One region of the Glutamicibacter sp. HZAU genome, then DNA from elsewhere that is predicted to be linked to it. Evidence: predicted binding sites of a transcription regulator. Region 1 holds the regulator's gene; the other holds the start of a gene.

Region 1 (4,479 bases):
CTGAAGCCAGGCGCAGAAATCACCACCGAGGCCAACCCGGATTCGGTGACCCGCGAGAGCCTGCAGGAGCTGGCCGATGGCGGTTTCACCCGGGTGTCCTTCGGCATGCAGTCGGCGGTGCCGCATGTGCTCAAGGTGCTGGAGCGCACCCATGATCCGAAGCGGGTTCCGCAAGCGGTTGCCTGGGCGCGCGAAGCCGGCCTGGATGTCAGTGTCGATCTGATTTATGGCACACCGGGGGAGAGCCTTGAGGATTGGCGCACCAGTATCGAAGCCGCGCTGAGCTACGAGCCTGATCATATTTCGGCCTACGCGCTGATCATCGAGGAGGGCACCAAGCTCGCGGCCCAGATCCGCCGCGGCCAGGTGCCGAACATCGACGATGACGATCATGCCGAAAAGTACCAGATGGCCGATGAGATGTTTGCCGCGGCCGGTTTCTCCTGGTACGAGGTCAGCAATTGGGCCAAGACCCCGGCCAATGCGTGCCAGCACAACATCGCCTACTGGAAGGGCGGCGACTGGTGGGGTGCAGGCCCCGGCGCGCATTCGCACGTTGGCGGTCTGCGCTGGTGGAATGTGAAGCATCCAGCCGCCTATCAGCAGCGGATCGACGCCGGAATTTCACCGGGACACGGCCGCGAGTACCCGGATGCCCAAGCCGTGCAGCTGGAACGTACCATGCTGCTGACCCGCTTGAGCTCTGGAATGCAGATCAGCGAGCTCGATGAGACCGGGCGCAAGAAGATTGCCGGATTGATCGCAGACGAGCTGATTGACGCCAAGGCAGCAATCTCCGGGACCTTGGTGTTAACGCGGCGAGGCCGGCTCCTGGCCGACCTCGTGGTGCGTGAACTGCTTGATTTCTGAGACTGGGTAGCTGGCGCTACTTCATCAGCCGGAGATTGAATCGATAGCGGTAGGGGCGTCCCTTGTTGGCCTGGATGGCGGCAAGGGCGCCGGAGACCGTCATGTAGACCCACAGGGCCACGGCCAGAACGGCAAAAAGCCAGCCGATCACCGGCAAGATCATCAGCACGTTGAACACGATGGCCAGAATGGTCAGCGGGAATGTGAAATTGAACGCTTCCTTGGATTCCTGTGCCGTGAATGGGCCGCGGTCACGGAATACGGCGAAGACGATTGCCGATGGAACACAACCCAAGATGGCGCCGAAGTGGGCCATCGTGGCCCACTGGCGGTCTTCTGAAGGAGTCAGCGGCAGCGCAGAGGTCCGGGAACCTTCGAAGCGGGAATTCTCCGATGGCTTCGTCTGGCGTGATGTCACTATTAATCCTTGTCTTGCTTAAGTGTGGTTCCTCTTATCATAGCGACCGCGGCTGAGCGGACGGGGAGATTCGCCGACTAATCTCCAACTATTAGTCAATCGTTAGGAAACCGTAATCTTCGGTCGTGAGAAAATCGATCAATTCTTCTATTCGGCCCAGCAGCTGCGGTTCAAGCTGCCCGTAATGCTGCACCGTCGACAGCAGACGCTGCCATCCGATGCCGATATCCTCTGCCGTGGCGTGCGGCCAGCCAAAGGCCTTGAGCACTCCGGTTTTCCAGTCGACCCCCTTGGGGATGACCGGCCACGCCTTGATGCCCAGGGTCGCAGGCTTGATCGCCTGCCATACGTCAACGTAGGGGTGGCCGAGGATCAGCACGTTATCGGCCGCACCGGGAACCTGCATCGCCTCGGCGACAATACGCGATTCCTTGCTGCCAGCGACCAGGTGGTCGACCAGGATTCCCAGACGACGCTGCGGCGACGGGGCGAAGTCGCGGATGGCGCCGGCCAGATCGTCAACGCCATGCAGCGGTTCGACGACAATGCCTTCGACACGCAAGTCGTGTCCCCAGACTTTTTCAACCAGCTCGGCATCGTGCTTGCCTTCAACCCAGATGCGGCTGGCCCTGGCCTCCCGGGCCTTCAGCCCCGCTACGGCACGCGAACCCGAAGCGGAAACCAGGTTCTTCGGCGCCGCGGCCTTGGCGACGGGCTCGACAATTTCCACCGGTTCGCCTTCGAGGAGGAACCCGAAGCCGGCTTGGAAGGAACGGCTCTTGCCGTGGCGGTCTTCGAGCATGATCACGCGCATGCCGCCGGACTTTTCGGTACGGATGACTTCTCCCACCCAACCTGAGGTGGCATCTTCCAGGATCATGCCACGTTCCACGGGGACCTGGCGGAGTTTTCGAGGTGCCGGTGCACTGAGATCTCGTGGTCCCCAGGAGTAATTAGCCACGTACTGCCTTTCGCTGTGATCGAATACGCTCGAAATCCAATGCTAGCAACAGCTGAACGTATTAGACTTGGCACTTGACAGGTTAGAGTGCCAAGGCTGGGCACAGGGAATCCAAGGAGGTGCTGTCATGTCGGAGCCACGACGCTTGGACGTTCTGCGTGCCATCGTGGAGGACTACGTCCAATCCCGTGAGCCGGTGGGTTCCAAAGCGCTCCTCGACCGCCACAACCTCGGCGTCAGCGCCGCGACGATCCGCAATGACATGGCTTTGCTGGAAGAGGAGGGGCTGATTGCCGCTCCGCATACTTCCTCCGGACGCATTCCCACCGAAAAGGGCTACCGTCGCTTCGTGGACGAGATCGGCGAACTGAAGCCGCTGTCGCGGGCAGAACGCGACGCCATCAACAAGATCCTGGATAATTCCACGGACCTCGACGAGATGCTCAAGAGCACCGTGCGCCTGCTGGCACGATTGACCAACCAGGTGGCGATGATCCAGGTGCCGCACTATGACACCGCTTCATTGAAGAACCTCGACCTGGTGGGCTTGGGCCCAACCCAGGTGCTGATGGTGATGATCGCCTCCAACGGCACGGTGGACCAGCGGATGATGCCGGTCAAGCGTTCCTACAGCGATGACGAGCTGGGCGAGCTGAAGTCGTGGCTGCTCAATAATTTCGGGGGAGTGCAGCTGGCGGAGCTGGCCGGCCGGCTCGGCCGCATGGAGCTCAGCCCGGCACAGCAGGCCGACCCGTTGGTGGAGCATGTGATCGGCGCGCTGGAAGAAATGGCCCATGCAGCCAATGCCCAGCGCATCATCATGGCCGGCACCGCCAACCTCGCCCGCGTCGAGGGGGACTTCCCGCTGAGCATCACCCCGGTGCTCGAAGCACTCGAAGAGCAGGTGGTGCTGCTCAAGCTCTTCTCGGAGCTGGAAGCCGATTCGCGCGGCGTGGCCGTGGCGATTGGCACCGAGCACCACTTTGGCCAGCTCTCCGATGCAGCGGTGGTCGCGACGACCTACGGCGCCGATGTGCGCAACAAGCTCGGGGTCCTGGGCCCCACCCGGATGAACTATCCGACCTCCATGGCCTCGGTGCGTGCGGTGGCACGGTACCTGTCGAAGATTTTGGCTAACTAGCCTCGCTGGGCGCCAGCCCGGCACGAATGAAGTTTAAGAGTCTTAGGAAAGGACACGGCGAATAACGTGAGCTCGCATTACGAGACCCTGGGTGTAGCCAAGGACGCGACCCCGCAGGAAATCAAGAGTGCCTACCGGAAGCTGGCACGTAAGCTGCACCCGGATGTGAACCCGAGCGATGAAGCTGCAGAGCAGTTCAAGCTGGTCACCCGAGCCTATGAAGTACTTTCCGACCAGACCAAGCGCGCCAACTACGACGCCACCGGCGATGAGAACGGCAACGGCCACCCGGGCTTCGGCGGCGGCCAGGGCTTTGGCGGCTTCGGCGACATCTTCGAGCAGTTCTTCGGCGGCGGCCAGGGCCAGGGCCCGGCATCGCGCACCCAGCCGGGCCGCGACGCGCTGATCACCATCACCATCGACCTTGAGGACGCAGTCAAGGGCACCGTGTACCCGCTTGAGATGGAAACCGCCGTCACCTGCAAAACCTGCAACGGCTCGTGCACCCGCGAGGGCACCAGCCCGGTCACCTGCGACATCTGCCATGGTGCAGGCCAGGTGCAGCGTCCGGTGCGTTCCTTCCTGGGCCAGATGATGACCGTGGAAACCTGTGCTGCCTGCCGCGGTTTCGGCACCACCATCCCGGACCCCTGCCTGGAGTGCAACGGCGAAGGCCGGGTGCGCGAGCACGTCTCCAAGTCGCTGAACGTTCCTGCAGGTGTCGACTCCGGCACCCGCATCCAGCTGCGCGGCCAGGGCGAAGCCGGTCCGGGCGGCGGCCCGAACGGCAACCTGTTCGTCGAGGTCGACGTGCGCCGCCACAAGGTGTTCGAACGCTCCGGCACCGACCTGCACGCCAAGATGAGCCTGCCGATGACCGCCGCGGCTCTGGGCTGCGAGCTGAAGCTGGAAACCTTCGACGGCGAGCAGGCCATCAATGTCGAGCCGGGCGCCCAGGATGGCGACACCGTGACCCTGCCGGGCCTCGGCGTGCCGCGCCTGCGCGGAGGCAAGCGCGGGGACATCATCGTGCACCTGCAGGTGGAGACCCCGACCAAGCTGGATGCCACCCAGCGCGAGCTGCTCGAG
Region 2 (4,479 bases), on a different contig from region 1:
ATTCGAGAAGGGCTTGGAACCGAAGAAGCCGCGCGAGGCGGACAGCGGCGAGGGGTGGGCGCTTTGCAGCTGCACGGCGTTGGGCAGCAACCCGGAAAGCTTCTGCGCATGATTGCCCCACAGCAGCGCCACCAAAGGCAGCGGCCGCTCATTCAGCGCCTGGAGGATCGCCTGCAGGATTGGCGCCCACCCCAGCTTCTGGTGCGAGCCGGCATTGCCCGCGGTCACCGAGAGCACCTGGTTCAGCAGCAAGACTCCCTGGGACAGCCAGGGACCCAGATCCGGATGCGGGACCGGATCCAGACCGAGATCGGCCTGCAGCTCCTTGTAGATATTGGCCAGGGAACGCGGCAGCGGGCGGACCTGCTTATTCGCCGCGAAGGCCAAGCCGTTGGGGTGGCCGGGCGTCGGATAGGGGTCCTGGCCAATAATTAGGACCTTGACCTCGGATAATGGCAAGCTCAGTGCGCGGAACATCACCTCCGGCGCTGGAAGGATCTGTTCGCCGGCGGCCGTGCGGGCCGCCAAATCGCTGGCCAAGCGACGCAGCAGCGCGTCCTGGCGGCTGAGCGCCGGAACCCAGTCTTCGGCAATAAACCCGTGGTCGGCCATGGATTTTGCGCCGTGGTAGAACGGGAAATCCACCGCTTCATATACGGGCGCCGCGGCTGGCTCGGGAGCGTCGAAAAGTGCTGGCTGCATATCGTCCATAGAGGCAATTGTGCCGTTTTTCTGGCGTGCCTGTGCTCGGCCACACGGTGTTAGGCAAGCAGATTGGTTAGAATATCGGTGGTATATCTACCGGTGGTGGATTGCATGCATAGCCGAAACCCGAGAAAACCGATCCAAGAACCGAGGTGAGAACGTATGGCTGAGAATGGATTGCTGGGGGATTTCGTGATGAACCCGGATTCGGAATTGGACGAGCGTTCGCAACAGATCCTCAACCTGGAAAAGTTGTGGTGGAAGTATGCCGGGGCCAAGGAACAAGCCATTACCAAGCAGTTTTCGATGTCGCCGACGAATTACTACCAGCTGCTGAACCAGCTGATTGAAACCGACGCGGCACTGGCCTACGACCCGATGTTGGTCAAGCGCCTGCGCAGAGCACGTTCTACAAAACGTCGCGTGGGCGGTAAGGTCGGCACGGGACGATAACCCTGCCTGCCGTGACCAATCAGACCTCGAGCAAGGACGAGAATGACCAACTACCCGCGTGACGAATTTGATCGCGTTCCGGAATTCAGCACCCGTGTGGGTTCGCACCACGCCCACGGATGGGCGCAGTCCGCCGCGTCAAAGTCAACCGGTGGGAAATTGCGCTGGGTAGTGCTGACCGCAGTGCTCGTGCTGGTGATCGGTGCCTTGTCCTTCATCTTCGGTCCGCAGCTCAAGGAGACCCTTGCGACTTCGGCTGAAAGCGAAACCTCGCAAGCCCAGGAAGAGACGGCCGAGTCCTCCGAGGAAGCAACACCGAGCGAATCCGAATCGCCATCAAGCACCATCGATGACGAAGACGTCCTCTATGGCCAGCTGATTGGCGTCTACAACGCGGCAAGCGTCGCCGGCCTGGCCAACGCTGGCGAGGAAGCCATGACCGAAGCCGGGTTCACCAGCGTCGTCGCCGACAACTGGACCAAGCCGGCCGAAGTGTCCGCGGTCTACTACATGTCCGAGGCCTACCGGACCACCGCTGAAAAAGCCGCAGAAGTCCTGAATATCGACGAAGTCCTGCAGACCAGCAACATTCCGAACCGGGTCACCGTCGTTTTGGGATCCGACGACACCCTGGGGCTCAACGAATAATTCGTTCATAATTCCATACGCTCAGAGCCGATCGGCTTGCACTCGCCATGCGAGAGTGCCAATATTTGTATTAGCACTCATGCGTTGCGACTGCTAACGCCGGTCGGCTTTTGCGTTCACCAGGAACGTCCGAAGCGCCGGTTGGCGGATGCGGCGCCTGAAGCGTGGAAAATACCTCAGATAGCGAGAGCTGAAACGGTTGCTGGCCCGATGCCGCACCGGTCCACTCGTCCGTCGCGGGCGCTGTCTGTCGGTTGCATTTTCGCAAAATCGTCCCGAAAGGACCGTACGCCACAATGGCTAAGATGATTGCATTTGACGAGGAAGCACGCCGCGGACTAGAGCGCGGCCTGAACACCCTTGCTGACGCCGTGAAGGTCACCCTGGGCCCACGCGGCCGCAACGTTGTTCTGGAGAAGAAGTGGGGCGCTCCTACTATCACCAACGACGGCGTGTCCATCGCTAAGGAAATCGACCTCGAAGAGCCTTACGAGAAGATCGGCGCAGAGCTGGTCAAGGAAGTTGCCAAGAAGACTGACGACGTCGCCGGCGACGGTACCACCACCGCAACCGTGCTCGCACAGGCACTGGTCAAGGAAGGCCTGCGCAACGTTGCCGCAGGTGCCGACCCAATCGCGCTGCGCCGCGGCATCGACAAGGCTGTAGAAGCCGTCACCGCCGAGCTGTTCGCCGCTGCGAAGAAGATCGAGTCCAAGGAGCAGATCGCTGCTACCGCTTCGATCTCCGCAGGCGACACCGAGATCGGCGGCCTGATCGCCGAGGCCCTGGACAAGGTTGGCGAGCAGGGTGTCATCACCGTCGAGGAGTCCAACACCTTCGGCCTGGAGCTGGAGCTGGCAGAGGGCATGCGCTTCGACAAGGGCTACATCTCCGCTTACTTCGTCACCGACGCAGAGCGCCAGGAAACCGTTCTCGAGGACCCATACATCCTCATCGTGAACTCGAAGATCTCCTCGGTCAAGGACATGGTGACCCTGCTGGAGAAGGTCATGCAGTCGAACAAGTCGCTGCTGATCATCGCCGAAGACGTCGAGGGCGAAGCCCTGGCCACCCTGATCCTGAACAAGATCCGCGGCCTGTTCAAGTCCGTTGCCGTCAAGGCTCCGGGCTTCGGCGATCGCCGCAAGGCCATGCTGACCGACATCGCCATCCTCACCGGCGGCCAGGTCGTCTCCGAGGAAATCGGCCTGTCGCTGGACAACGTCGGCCTGGAGGTCCTGGGTACCGCCCGCAAGGTCGTCATCACCAAGGACGAGACCACCATCGTTGAAGGCGGCGGCGAAGCCGACGCCATCGAAGGCCGCAAGGCGCAGATCGCTGCCGAGATCAAGAACACCGACTCGGACTACGACCGCGAGAAGCTGCAGGAGCGCCACGCAAAGCTCTCCGGCGGTGTCGCTGTGCTGAAGGCCGGCGCTGCTACCGAGGTTGAGCTCAAGGAGCGCAAGCACCGCATCGAAGATGCCGTGCGCAACGCCAAGGCTGCTGTTGAAGAAGGCATCGTCGCCGGTGGCGGCGTTGCGCTGATCCAGGCTGGCGCCGCTGCTTTCGAGAAGCTGGCTCTGGAAGGCGACGAGGCAACCGGTGCGAACATCGTTCGCGTTGGCATCGAAGCCCCGCTGAAGCAGATCGCACTGAACGCCGGCCTGGAGCCAGGCGTTGTCGCTGACAAGGTCAAGGGCCTGGCTGCTGGCCACGGGCTGAACGCCGCAACCGGCGAGTACGTGAACCTGCTCGAAGCAGGCGTCAACGACCCAGTGAAGGTGACCCGTTCGGCACTGCAGAACGCCGCATCGATCGCTGGCCTGTTCCTGACCACCGAAGCTGTTGTCGCAGATAAGCCAGCTCCTGCTGGCGCTGCTCCAGCCGGTGGCGATGACATGGGCGGCATGGGCGGAATGGGCGGCTTCTAAGCTTCCCGCATGCACTAAGCACGCAGTCAACGCGCCGATGGCCCGGATCCCTTCTTGGAAGGATCCGGGCCATCGGCCGTTGTGCGTGCAACGCTCACCGGGCTAAAGCCAGCTGTGCAGCAGCTCCAGTTCGGTCTGCAGATTATGCCGTGCGCCCTGCTCCCAGCGCTGGTATCCGGCGGGGGTGCCGTAGATCAGTTCCTTCTCCAGCAAGCCGGCCAGGATCTTGCTGCGCCCGGCGGCAAGCACATGGCGCGGAAGATGCTCGTACTCCTTGTAGACCGCCTCGGCGTAGCGCTGGTAGGCCGCGGCGGGACGGGCCAGGACTTCCAGATCGGCATCGCAGAGGATATGTCCCAGCCGGTCGGTTTCTGCCGGAGCATGCGTTGCGGTGAGCATGACCAGGTCGCTGACCTTCGACACGGCACCGGGGGAGAGCACTCCCCACAGCCACTCGCGGGCCATGATTGCCGATTTGAATTCGTCTTCACTGGTTCCCTCGTAGACGGCATCGTGGAACCAGGCGGCGAGCTGGAGCAGCATGAGCTCTTCATGATCGGTCTGGTCCTTGGCCAGCCAGTCGATGGCTTCCAGCACGGAGAGCAGATGCACCCGGTCATGGTAGTGCCGGTGGCTCTGGGACCAGCAGCCGAGCAGCTCGGATCCGAGCTGGGGTTCGGTAGGCAGGGTGCGCGACCAACGGCGGGCAAGCACCGCCCCTAATTTCTCCGGACGGTAT

What was found. The regulator HrcA, encoded in region 1, represses chaperone genes, less so after heat shock. The targets are predictions, from matches to a motif close to TTNGCACTCGNNNNNNNCGAGTGCNAA.
Region 2: the regulator HrcA is predicted to act here: its motif matches at 1,877-1,903, upstream of groL (chaperonin GroEL).

Annotation. Positions count from the first base shown of each region.
Region 1 covers NZ_SCKZ01000004.1:73,445-77,923, forward strand. Annotated here, with positions in the region: gene hemW (radical SAM family heme chaperone HemW) at 1-870, shown strand, start outside; gene EKH49_RS07070 (DUF4870 domain-containing protein) at 887-1,288, opposite strand; gene EKH49_RS07075 (DUF3097 domain-containing protein) at 1,380-2,249, opposite strand; gene hrcA (heat-inducible transcriptional repressor HrcA) at 2,377-3,390, shown strand; gene dnaJ (molecular chaperone DnaJ) at 3,457-4,479, shown strand, end outside.
Region 2 covers NZ_SCKZ01000016.1:728-5,206, reverse strand. Annotated here, with positions in the region: gene EKH49_RS16095 (uracil-DNA glycosylase) at 1-711, opposite strand, end outside; gene EKH49_RS16090 (DUF3263 domain-containing protein) at 868-1,158, shown strand; gene EKH49_RS16085 (LytR C-terminal domain-containing protein) at 1,201-1,806, shown strand; gene groL (chaperonin GroEL) at 2,103-3,740, shown strand; gene EKH49_RS16075 (DUF4031 domain-containing protein) at 3,843-4,479, opposite strand, start outside.